Linked DNA regions of Desulfovibrio desulfuricans. The protein of the gene in region 1 interacts with the protein of each later gene in a pairwise test. Links are inferred from orthologs where the notes say so. Each region holds a gene or a part of one and is shown in the gene's direction. Other genes may lie near its edges.

Region 1 (5,491 bases):
TGTGCAGGCGCTGCACGGCGGCATTGAAATAGGCGGTTGCCATGCGCCGGGGAAAGTTGAGCCGCCCCGAGAGCCTGTGCCCCACGGTTATGGACATCTGCGGCACAGCCGACCGCACGGCTTCGCTCATGGCCAGTTCGTGCACGGCATTGCGCGGCGAAAATTTGCCCACGCAGGCCACGGCGGCAACCCCCGCCGCCTCCCATTCCCTGACAGCGGCAGGCAAGGAGGCAGTGCGCAGGGGGCTGACCTCCACGCCCCGGTGGTCCAGCCCGCCGGGAACAACGCAGACATGCGCGCCCATTGCAAAACGATGCGGATCAAGCCCCGGCCCGGCGGAAAGGGCCAGCCCCACAGGGTCGGCGCGATCCTGCACCAGGGCGTTGACGGCCAGGGTCGCCCCAAGGGTCACGCGTGAAATAGCGCCAAAATCGCAGCCAGGGGCAGCCGTTGCCAGGGCGGCGAGCACCTCGCGCACAGACGCGGGCAGATTGTCGTGACGGGTGCGCGCCTTGGCGCTGGCCACCAAACGGGCGGGGGGCAAAGCTTCGGCACCAAGTCCCTCTGCGCCAATTTCGCCCGGAGCCAGTTCTTCTGCGGCGGCATCGCAGGCAAGCAGCACGGCATCGGTGTGCGTGCCCCCGGCGTCAATGCCCAGCACATATGTTTCGCTCATAATTCCGGCCTCATAATACTTGTTTGCTGACCCTGAACATACGGCATCGCCATCCTCAGGGCCAGCCCTTATTATTGGGCAGTTTTCAGGCGGCATTACCCGCCCTGCCCGCCGCGCATCCCCCTTGCATGTTCCTGGCGCTCGCTCCATGCGCCCGCAATTGTGGATATTCTTTCTCCCACTGGCGCAATTGCTTGCCATATGCGGTCATTTTCAGTAGATTTTTGCTCTTGCGGCAACCGCCGGGACTGCCCCGGCGCGCCCGCGTCTTATACAGCAGGCTACTGCGGAGGAAAGCCATGCAGAACGCAAAGTTTATCTGGTTTGACGGAAAAATGCTCCCTTCTGAACAAGCACAGGTTCATGTGCTGACCCACGCCTTGCATTACGGCAGCGCCGTATTTGAAGGCATTCGCGCATACGCCTGCGCCGACGGCACTTCTGCCGTATTCCGTCTGGAAGACCACTGCAAGCGCCTAATTAACTCCGCTAAGATTATGCGCCTGGAAGTACCCTTCACGGCTGAACAGCTCGTAGCCGCCTGTATTGAGACCCTCAAGGCCAATAAACTGCCCGAAGGTTACGTGCGCCCCCTTTCTTTCGTGGGCCATGGCGAAATGGGCGTCTACCCCGGCAACAACCCGGTGCAGACCATCATCGCCGCCTGGGCCTGGGGCGCGTATCTTGGCGCAGAAGCTCTTGAAAAGGGCATCCGCGTCAAGACCAGCAGCTTTGCCCGCAGCCATGTGAATACCAGCATGTCCAAGGCCAAGGCCGCCGGCAACTACATCAACTCCATCCTTGCCAAGGTGGAAGCCAAGGAAGACGGCTATGACGAAGCCGTGATGCTCGACACCAACGGCTATGTTTCCGAAGCCACGGGCGAGAACATCTTTATCGTGCGCGACGGCGTGATCAAAACCACGCCCTGGACGTCCATTCTGGGCGGCCTCACGCGCGACTCCGTCATGAAGCTTGCCAGAGACCTCGGCTACACCGTGGAAGAACAGCAGTTCACCCGCGATGAATTCTACATCGCTGATGAAGCGTTCTTTACCGGCACCGCGGCTGAAATCACCCCCATCCGCGAGCTTGACCACCGCCAGATCGGCGTTGGGCACGCTGGCCCGGTGACCAAGCACCTGCAAAAAGAATACTTTGCCATCGTCAAGGGCGAAAATCCCAAATACGAAGGCTGGCTGCACCGCTTTACCATTTAGTGCAGACAAACGGCGGGCCGCAATGCCGCCGCTTAGAGAGATATGCATCCGGCAGCTCCGCCCTCGCGGGGCTGCCGGATACCAAAGAGTAAACAAGTCCGCCCTGCGTCGTAATCCGGCGCAACACGGACACAACAGGTAACAGCCTTTCCTGCGGGTTCGCGCATAGCGCAATCCGGGACTGCCCGACAGCCCGTTGGTCATCTTTCAAAGGCAACGAGCGCCATGAAACATCTTTCCCTCGCCGCACGATACAGGCCGCAAAACTTCGCCCAGGTAGCAGGACAGGACATGGTCAAGGCCGTCCTTTCCCGTGCTGCGGCAGAAGACAGGCCCGCAGCCGCCTACCTTTTGAGCGGCACTCGCGGCGTGGGCAAAACCACCATTGCCCGTATTTTTGCCAAGGCGCTCAACTGCCAGCACGCTCCGGGGCCGGAACCCTGCAACCAGTGCGAGCAGTGCCGCAAGATCACCCAGGGCGTTCACGTTGACGTGACCGAAATCGACGGCGCTTCCAACAACAGTGTGGAAGACGCCCGCTCCCTGCGTGAAACCATCGGCTACGCGCCCATGGAAGGCCGCTACAAGATTTTCATCATTGACGAAGCTCATATGCTCACCCGCAACGCCTTCAACGCGTTGCTGAAAACGCTGGAAGAACCGCCGGAACGCGTGGTCTTTATCTTTGCCACCACCGAGGCGCACAAATTCCCCATCACCATTGTGAGCCGCTGCCAGCATTTTGTGTTTCGCCACCTGAGCGAAGACGCGCTCTTTGCCCACCTCACCGCCGTGCTACGCAAGGAAAACGCGGCCTTTGAAGAAGGGGCCGTGCGGCTTATTGCTCGCAGGGCGGCGGGCAGCGTGCGCGACAGCATGTCGCTGCTCGATCAGACCCTCGCCCTTGGCGGCGAGGAACTCACCGTTGCAGCCACCCGGCAGGTGCTCGGCCTTGCAGGGCAGGAACTGTTTGCAGAGCTGTTTACCGCCCTGCAAGGGCAGGATTGCGCCGCCGTGGCAAACCTGTGCGGGCAGATATTGCAGCAGGGTGTGGATATTGGCTTTTTCATGCGTGAGCTTGCGGGCAATCTGCGCAACCTCTTTTTGCTGCGCCAGAGTGGTCAGGCCATTGTGCCGAGCCTGCGCCTCCCCGCAGACGAAGCCGCCCTCTGGCAGGGCATTGCCCCGCAATTTTCTGCCGCTCACCTGCACGCGGCATGGCAGATGGCTCTTGACGCGCAACGCGGCATAGTGCAAAGCCCGGAACCAGCAGCAGCGCTTGAACTGCTTTTGCTCAACCTTGCCCTGCTGCCGCAGTTGCTGCCCGTTGGGCAGGCCACGCCCGGCCCCGGCGGCCAGGCTGGCGGAGCTGGTCAGTCATCAGTGCAGGCCCCAAGTCAGGCAGCCGCACAGGGAAGCCAACAGCAGGCTCAGGCAGTGCCCCCCTCTGCGCAGCGTATGGAAAGCAGTGCGGGAATGCCCGCCGGAAGCGCGCAGGTGGCTCAATCCCGCCCCAGGGATGCCGCCACCGGGCAGCACGCCGCCAATGATGCGGACGATGCGGAATCTGACGAGCCTGACGCGGCCCAGAGTTTTGCTGCCCCCACGCACCGCCCCTGGCGGCCCGGTGCGCAAACAGGAGCAGCGCAAGCTGATCAGGGCAGCACAGATCTGGCCATCTCAGATTTGGGTAGGCCAAATCAGGGTAGCCCCGGCCAGAAGGCCCTCCGTCAGGAAGATTCTGACTCACGAAATTTCGGGCAAGATGATTCTGGACAAAATGGAGCTGGCTCCAGTAATTCTGACCAGCCGGACTCCGGCGCAAGCGTCGCTGACGGGCAAGGCTTCAACCGGGGCGGCGCGGGCACACCAGGCCAGGGCAAGCAGGAAGGTCAGGCTGCCTGCAACTGGGCGGCATTTTGTGATTTTTGCTCTTCATGGCAAGGTGCCGGGCGCGACATGCCGCGCCAGCATTTGCTGCGCAGCGTGAGCGCCATATGGGCTGACGGAATTTTACGCCTCGCCCCCAAGGCTGAAACCCAGTTGTTCCAGCTTGAACGCGGACGTGAGGAGCTGACAGCAGCTCTGGCCGCCTACGGCGCAGGGCAGACGCAACTTGAACTCGTGGCGCCCCGGCCCTATCGCCCCGAGGCGGAACTGATTGAAGAATTCAGCCAGAGACCCGAGTTGCAACCCTGCCTTGAAGTGCTGAACGCACGGGTCAAAGGGTGCCGCCCGGTGGATCAGGATAACCGCTGAGTCCGCTGGCAACTGAAAAAAACTTTCCGCGTCCGCCCGGCCCAAGCCGCCGGAACCGGAAGCATGCAACAGACGCAAGGAGAAACACATGCGGAACATGAACGACATTCTGCGCCAGGCGCAGGTTATGCAGAACAAGATCGCCAAACTCCAGCAGGAAATGGGCGAACACAGCTACGAAGCCAGCAGCGGCGGCGGCATGGTCAAGGCCGAAGTCTCCGGCAAGCAGGAACTGCGCAAACTTATCATTGACCCCAAGGCCCTTGAAGGCAACGATGTTGAAATGCTCCAGGATCTTATTCTGGCTGCTGTTAACGAAGCCGGCCGCATCGCCCGTGAAACCATGGAGCGCGAAATGAGCTCCATCTCCGGCGGCATCAAGCTGCCCGGCCTTTTCTAGAGCCATGCACGATCGGATTCCCGAACCGCTCAAGGCCCTGGTAGAGCAGCTTTCGCGTCTGCCGGGCCTTGGCCCCAAATCCGCCATGCGGGCCGCCATGGCCCTGCTCAAATGGCCGGAAGCCGAAACACGGCGTCTTGGGCGCGGCATCCACGACCTGCGCGACAATCTGCACCTCTGCTCGCGCTGCGGCGGGCTTTCTTCCACTGACCCCTGCGCGGTCTGTTCCGATACGGAGCGCGCCCGCGATACGCTCTGCCTTGTCACGGAATGGGACAGCATGCTCACGCTGGACGAAGGCGGCTTTTATCACGGCCAGTATTTGATACTGGGCGGCCTGCTCGCCCCTCTTGAGCGCATGGATTCCGACAGCCTCGACATGGACAGGCTTGTGAAGCGCCTGGGCGAAGGCGAGGTGCATGAGCTTATTCTTGCCCTGGGTGCGACGCTTGAGGCAGAAAATACAGCTTCCTTCATTCGGCAGATGGTGCGCAGGCAGTTCCCTGCCGTGCGCGTTTCGCGTCTTGCACAGGGTATCCCCCTTGGGGCCGAAGTAAAATTCATGGACAAAGAAACCTTGCGACAATCCCTGCAATTCCGGCAGGATCTCTCCTGACATTCCGCATACCCAACTCAGCGACTCGTCTTTTTTTTTCACTCCGCTATAAATCTTTCGATGATTATGCCGTAAGAAGGGCAACACGGAGATTGTCTGCCTTGCCCTGCAATGCGCTTGTGATTTGTGCACATTTGCACAATCCCCTTGTTTTTCTGCCTCCTGGCATATACTATTAGATACATAATATATGCTATGTGTTTTGCCAAAGACATATGCATCGTAAGAACTTTCAGGAATCTCAGTGGGATGGTTTCTGTTTGCGCGTTGCATTGCTTTGCACTGGCCAACTGACAGCGCCCAGGCCAAATGGCGTTTGC
Region 2 (6,628 bases), on another replicon or contig:
CAAAGCGCACCTTTCCGCATGCCTTGGTGCTTGCCAAGCCTAACGGCAACAAGCCCTACGGGCGCGATCCCTACGGCAACTACCTGCGCAAGGGAACCTACTACGATAACGACAGGCTCATTTATCCAGTGGAGCGCATGGACAAACGTTTTGCCCGCAAAACGCCCATGCTGTGCATTGAATATGAGGGGTATCTTTTGGCTATCGACATAGGCTATGTGCGCAAAAAGGGGGCCGTGAATTTTTTTGTGGGGCCCAATGCCCTTCTGGCAGTCTATGACCGGGGCCTTGAGGTGGTGCGTCTTTTTAACCGCCAGATATGGGCCGAGCCATTCCTGTTCATATCCCAGAACGGCAAGCTCATGGATCTGACCACGCGCAGCCAGTGGGATCCTGCCACGGGCGTGGCGCTTGACGGCAACATGAAGGGCGCGTCCATGCCGCAGTTTTACGGCGCGTATTCCATGTGGTTTGCCTGGTACAGCATGAATCCGGAAACACTGGTCATTCCCGGTCCCGGCGAGGTGCCTGAAAAGCTGCTTTCGCCAGCTCCTCCGGGTGAATAACCCCACTGCCCACGTGCCCCGGTCAAGCCATTTGCATTGCGCAAAACCAGAGCGTATTTGATTACCCATGAACTGCACTGTCACAGCATCCGCCGACATATCCTTGCATCTGGCGTGGTTTACTGCATATGCCGCCGCCAAAACAGCCCTGGAACAGGGCGATGCCTCGCCCATGGATCTCAAACTCCGGCACTCCCTTGAAGTGCTGGAAAATGCCCGGCACACCGTTGAAGGCGAGGGCTTTGACCCACAGACTGCGCGGGCCTGCCTGCTGGCAGCACTGTACCATGACGTGGGCCGGTTTGAGCAGTACCTGCGCTATCACACGTTCAGGGACAGGGAATCGTGCAATCACGGGCAGATGGGCGTGCGGGTTCTCAAGGCCGAACGCCGCCTCGTCAGCGAGACACCGCAAATGCGCAAGCTGGTCATGGCGGCGGTGGGCATGCACAACCGTTTTGCCCTGCCCAAGGGGACGCCGGAGAACATCGCTCTGGTCACCAATGTGGTGCGTGATGCGGACAAGCTGGACATTCTGCGGGTCATGGACGAGCACTTGAGCGGCCCAGCCCCGTATAATCCCACAGTGGTGCTGCAACAGCCGGACGACCCCACCATCGCCAGCGAGGCGGTTCTCAATGCCGTGCGGGAAAAACGCGTGGCAGCCTATGCCGACCTGCGCTGCGTCAACGATTTTCGCCTGCTGCTGGGAACATGGTTTTTTGATCTGCACTTTGTCTCAAGCCGCCGCAAATTTCTTGAGGACGGGCATGCGCAAAATCTGCTGCGCCGCATGCCGGACACGGTTCCGCAGGCCGAAGCCCGCGACTGCCTGCTGCATATTCTGGAGGACGCGCAGTGACGCATGCCCCTACGGCAGCCAGCCTTGATACTTTGCCAGCCTGCCCTGCATTTTTTCCACAGGCGGCGCTGGCGCGGCGTGTGCCGTGGCCGGATGCGTACGCGCATGCCCCGCTCAACCCAGATGTGCAGACACTGCGAAGCGCCAGCCATGCGCCCCTGGCCTGTGCGCGCTTGGCTTTTACGCTGTTTTATCTGCCTGCGGCACAGGCAGAAGCCCTGCTGCGGCTCGCGCTTGAAAGCGCTGAAGTAGTCCTGGTGGCTGATTTCAAGCTGGCGGAACGCAACCTTGAGCTGCCCGCAACGCTGGCTGCGCGCGGCCTCATGGCGCTGACAAAAGCACGCAGAACAGCGGCGGCAGACGGGGCACCTCAAGCAAGTTTTATTCAAAGGGGCGGCATTGAGGGGCTTGTGCACCAATGCAATGCGCTGGTGCACGAGCGCCGCCCCATTTTTGCAGGCGCTGCGACTTTGCTGCATTTGCAGCGCGCCTGAGGCGTTGGATCTCCTCTCGCGGCCCATCCTGCATTTCTGGCCTCATGGCCCCGCCTTGAAGGCCCCCCCTGCCTGTGCTATAATCTGCTCTGGCGCTGCCGCACCCTGTGCAGGCGCTCGCCTGTCAGGCCTTTGCGCCGGTAACGCCCGCCTTTTCCGCTTCTGGAGTTTTCATGTCAGATTTTGTCCATCTTCATTGCCATACCGAATACAGCCTGCTTGACGGCGCCATCCGCATCAAGGATCTGTGCGCCCGCGCCAAGGATTTCGGCATGCCCGCCTGCGCCATCACCGACCACGGCAATCTCTTTGGCGCGGCCTATTTTTATCAGGGTTGCAAGGATTACGGCGTCAAACCCATCTTTGGGTGCGAGGTTTACGTCTGCCACGACCACAAGGATAAAAGCACGGACTCGCCCCTGGCGCGCCGCCGCAACCACCTGATTTTGCTGGTCCAGAACACCACAGGCTACCACAATCTGGTCAAGCTGGTCACACAGGGCTACCTTGAGGGTTTTTATTACAAACCCCGCGTGGATAAACCCCTGCTGCGCAAGTATTCCGAGGGTCTCGTCTGCCTTTCGGCCTGCATTGCGGGCGAAATCCCCCGCGCCATTCTTGCGGACGACATGGACAAGGCCCTGAGCCTCACGCGGGAATACGCCGATATCTACCCCGACCGTTTTTATCTTGAGTTGCAGTCCAACGGCCTGCCGGAGCAGACCAAGGCCAACAACGCCCTGCTGGAACTGGCGGAAACCACGGGCGTGCCGCTGGTTGCCACCAACGACTGCCACTATCTCACCGCTGACGATGCCGAAGCCCACGAAGTGCTGCTCTGCATTCAGACGCAGACCACCATGGACGACCCCAAGCGCATGCGCTTTGGCACCCATGAGCTGTACTACAAGTCCATCGAAGAGATGGAAAAACCCTTTGCCCATGTGCCCGAAGCACTGGCCAACACCATGCGCATTGCCGAGCAGTGCAATGTGGAGCTGGACTTCGGCCACCACTACTTCCCTGTGTACAAGCTGCCGGAAGGGGCCAGCCTTGATTCCGAATTTCGGCGGCTGGCAGAAGAAGGGCTGGAAAAACGGCTGGAAAAACACCCCGACAGAGACACTATTGATGTTCAGCTCTACCGGGACCGCTTGCAGTACGAACTGCGCGTTATCCTTGAAATGGGTTTTCCCGGTTACTTCCTCATCGTGCAGGAATTCATCAACTGGGCAAAAAACCACAATGTTCCCGTGGGGCCGGGGCGCGGTTCCGCCGCCGGCTCGCTGGTGGCGTGGGCTCTGCGCATCACCAACCTTGATCCCATCCCCTACAATCTGCTGTTTGAACGCTTTCTGAACAACGAACGCGTCTCCCTGCCCGATATCGACGTGGACTTTTGCGAACGCCGCCGCGTCGAGGTCATCAAGCACATGGTGGAAACCTACGGCGAAGGCTCGGTGGCGCAGATCACCACCTTCGGCACCATGAAGGCCAAGGGCGTTGTGCGCGACGTGGGCCGCGCCCTGGGCATGAGCTTTGCGGAAACTGACCGCATCGCCAAGCTGGTGCCCGCCGACCTCAAGATGACCATCAAAAAGGCCCTTGAGGCAGAGCCGGAGCTGGAAAACATTTACCACTCCGACCCCAAGGTCAAACACCTGCTGGACACGGCCCGCCGCCTTGAAGGTCTGGCCCGCCACGCCTCCACCCACGCCGCCGGGCTTGTGGTTTCAGACAAGCCCATGGAGGAATACCTCCCCCTTTATCAGGGCAAACGCGGCGAACTTGTGACCCAGTTTGACGGCCCCATGACGGAAAAAGCCGGGCTGGTGAAGTTCGACTTTCTTGGCCTGAAAACCATGACCCTGATTCAGGACACCCTGGACAACATCACCCTTCAGGGCCATGAACCGCCAGATCTCGACAACCTGCCGCTTACGGATACGGAAACCTACGAACTTTACGCCCGTGGCGACACGGACGGCGTGTTCCAGGTGGAAAGTTCGGGCATGCGGCAGTATCTGCGCATGCTCAAGCCCTCGTGCTTTGAAGACGTCATCGCCATGCTGGCCCTGTACCGCCCCGGCCCGCTCGGTTCGGGCATGGTGGACGAATTCATCAAGCGCAAGCACGGGCAGGTGCCCGTTGTGTATCCGCACCAGTCGCTCACCGACTGCCTGCGCGATACCTACGGCGTCATCGTCTATCAGGAACAGGTCATGCAGATCGCCCAGATCATCGCCAGCTATACGCTTGGCGGGGCCGACCTGCTGCGCCGCGCCATGGGCAAAAAGAAAGCCGAAGCCATGGCCAAGGAACGCGTCAACTTTGTTACCGGCGCGGAAAAGAACAACATTGACAAGGACAAGGCCAACGAAATTTTCGACTTGATGGAAAAATTCGCCGAATACGGCTTCAACAAGTCGCACTCCGCCGCCTATGCCCTCATTTCGTACTACACGGCCTACCTCAAGGTTCACTACAAGGTCGAGTTCATGGCCGCCCTGCTCACCTCGGAAATGGGCAATCAGGACAAGCTGCTCAAGTATGTCTCGTGCTGCAAGGACATGGACATCAATGTAGTGCAGGCCTCTGTAAACCAGAGCCAGCGCGAATTTACGGCCCACGACGGGCAGGTGGTCTTTGGCCTTGGCGGCATCAAGAACGTGGGCGATGAAGCCATACGCGAAATTGTGGAAGCCCGGGCCGAAGGCGGCGACTTTGCCTCGCTGTTTGACATGTGCTGCCGGGTAAACCTGCGCAAGGTCACCAAGCGCGTGCTTGAATCGCTGGTCAAGGGCGGCGCGTGTGACTGCTTTGGCGTACCCCGCGCCGCCATGCTGGCTGCCATTGAGATTGTGGTTGCCCGCGCGCAAAAAAAGGCCAAGGACAAAACATCCAATCAGGTTTCGCTGCTCTCCATGGCTCCGGTTGTGGAAAGCGCGCCCCAGCCCGGCATAGGGCTTGACTGCCCCGAAGCCTCGTTGCCCGAAATGGCGGACGACGACAAACTGCGGGCAGAAAAGGAAGCCCTGGGCTTCTTTTTGACCAGCCACCCGCTCCAGCCATTCATACGCGAAATCCGCCGCCTGGGGCTCACCACGCTGGAAGACGCGCGCGAACTGTTCCCCGGTGCGGAAATCCGCTGTGCGGCGCTGGTGGTCAGCGTCAAGGAAGTGCTGACAAAGTCCAAGGGCGAGCGCATGGCCTTTGTGGGTATTGAAGACCTCACAGGGCACGCCGAAGTGACGTTTTTTCCACGCACGTACGCCGAATGCCGCGATCTTTTACGCTCAGAGCAGCCCATCTGCCTGGTGGCGCGCCTCGACAGCCAGACCGACAACGGCGACAACGCAGACATGGATGAAGAAGCTGACGAAGGCCCGCGCGAAATCAAGCTGCTGGGCCAGACCGTCCGCTCGCTGGCCGAAGCCTGCGGCCAGAGCGACACCCCCATATGCGTGCAGATACCGCAGCACCGCCTTGGGCGCGAAGACATGCTGGCCCTGCGCAACCTTCTGGAAAAATTCCCCGGCCCGGTGGAAGCGCATGCCCAGGTTTTTCTTGATGGGCACGTGTGCATTCTGCACCTCGACAACTCTCTGAAAGTACGCCCCGGGCCGGATCTGGATAAAGCTCTTGCCGCCTGGGCTTCATAAAACCATATGTTCCGATTTTTTCTGGTAACAGGCATAGGCCTGGCCGTTATCAACGGCTGGATATCCTGGTGGCTGTGGCGCGCGCTTTCCGGCACGGGCTGGCTGCGCATTGTGCTCTGCATCCTTGTGCTCGCTTTGGGTGCGGCTTTTCCCCTGCTCTACAAGGGGCATGGCGATACCCTTGCCCATGTGTGGGTGCTTCGGGCCGGGGCATTCTGGATGGGCGTGGCCTTCTACGCCTTTGCGCTTGTGTTGATTGCCGACATCTGGGGCCTTGGCGCACGTTTATTTGGCGCAATGCCGCCCGCCACCCCACGCTGGGGCGCTGTACTGCTGGTCATGGGCCTGCCCCTGCTGCTGGGGGTAGGCAGCTGGTTCAACGCGGCCTTTCCCGTGCTGCGGCACTACGACATCACTGTGCGCACGCAAGGCCCCGTACCCAGCACCTACGTTGACAAGCTGCTGAAACTGGGCGTTATTACCGACATACATCTGGGCCGCCTCCTCACAGCAGGGCGGCTGGGCAGAGCCATCGAACTGCTGGCCCCGGAGCAGCCGGACGCAATCCTCTATGTGGGCGACATCATTGACGACCATATAAAACTGGATGCGGAAGCCACCGCCGCAGCCCTTGCCGTGGCCCAGCCGCGCCTTGGGCATTGGGCTGTGCCGGGCAACCACGAGTATATCTCTGGTTCCATCGATAAAAGTCTGGATTTTCTGCGCGCTGTGGGCATGCAGGTGTTGCGCGACCAGTGGGCCGTGGTGGACAACAGCTTTGTGCTTGCTGGCAGGGACGATTTGAGCAAGCCCGGTTTTACGGGCATCCAGCGGGGCAGCATGGAGGAAATTTTGGCCGATCTGCCAGAACAGTACCGTGGGCTGCCCCTTGTGGTCATGGATCACCAGCCTGCCGCCCTTGACGAAGCGCGCAATGCAGGCGCAGCGCTCGTGCTGTCAGGCCACACGCACAACGGGCAGCTCTGGCCCTTTAACTTTGTGACGGAACTGAGATACGAAAACCCGCTGGGCCTGCTGACAAAA

What was found.
Region 2: the proteins of dnaX (region 1) and dnaE interact in binary tests that used the Escherichia coli proteins (3 or more experiments, as listed by UniProt). The link is inferred for Desulfovibrio desulfuricans from one-to-one orthologs.

Annotation. Positions count from the first base shown.
Region 1 is NZ_JANFYZ010000019.1:28,031-33,521, forward strand. What follows is about bases 1,729-4,638. They hold dnaX (DNA polymerase III subunit gamma/tau), read left to right. Parts: upstream 1,729-2,121; coding sequence 2,122-4,155; downstream 4,156-4,638. Other genes in these bases: NE637_RS14340 (branched-chain amino acid transaminase), read left to right, coding at 1,729-1,896; NE637_RS14350 (YbaB/EbfC family nucleoid-associated protein), read left to right, coding at 4,244-4,555; recR (recombination mediator RecR), read left to right, coding at 4,560-4,638. Outside these bases: NE637_RS14335 (hydantoinase/oxoprolinase family protein), read right to left, coding at 1-676; more of NE637_RS14340, read left to right, coding at 976-1,728; more of recR, read left to right, coding at 4,639-5,171. UniProt on the Escherichia coli protein: Part of the beta sliding clamp loading complex, which hydrolyzes ATP to load the beta clamp onto primed DNA to form the DNA replication pre-initiation complex.
Region 2 is NZ_JANFYZ010000015.1:30,010-36,637, reverse strand. What follows is about bases 1,738-5,784. They hold dnaE (DNA polymerase III subunit alpha), read left to right. Parts: upstream 1,738-2,095; coding sequence 2,096-5,584; downstream 5,585-5,784. Other genes in these bases: NE637_RS13425 (metallophosphoesterase), read left to right, coding at 5,591-5,784; NE637_RS13435 (hypothetical protein), read left to right, coding at 1,738-1,922. In the rest of the region: NE637_RS13445 (DUF3179 domain-containing protein), read left to right, coding at 1-566; NE637_RS13440 (HD domain-containing protein), read left to right, coding at 634-1,428; more of NE637_RS13435, read left to right, coding at 1,425-1,737; more of NE637_RS13425, read left to right, coding at 5,785-6,628. UniProt on the Escherichia coli protein: DNA polymerase III is a complex, multichain enzyme responsible for most of the replicative synthesis in bacteria. This DNA polymerase also exhibits 3' to 5' exonuclease activity. The alpha chain is the DNA polymerase catalytic subunit.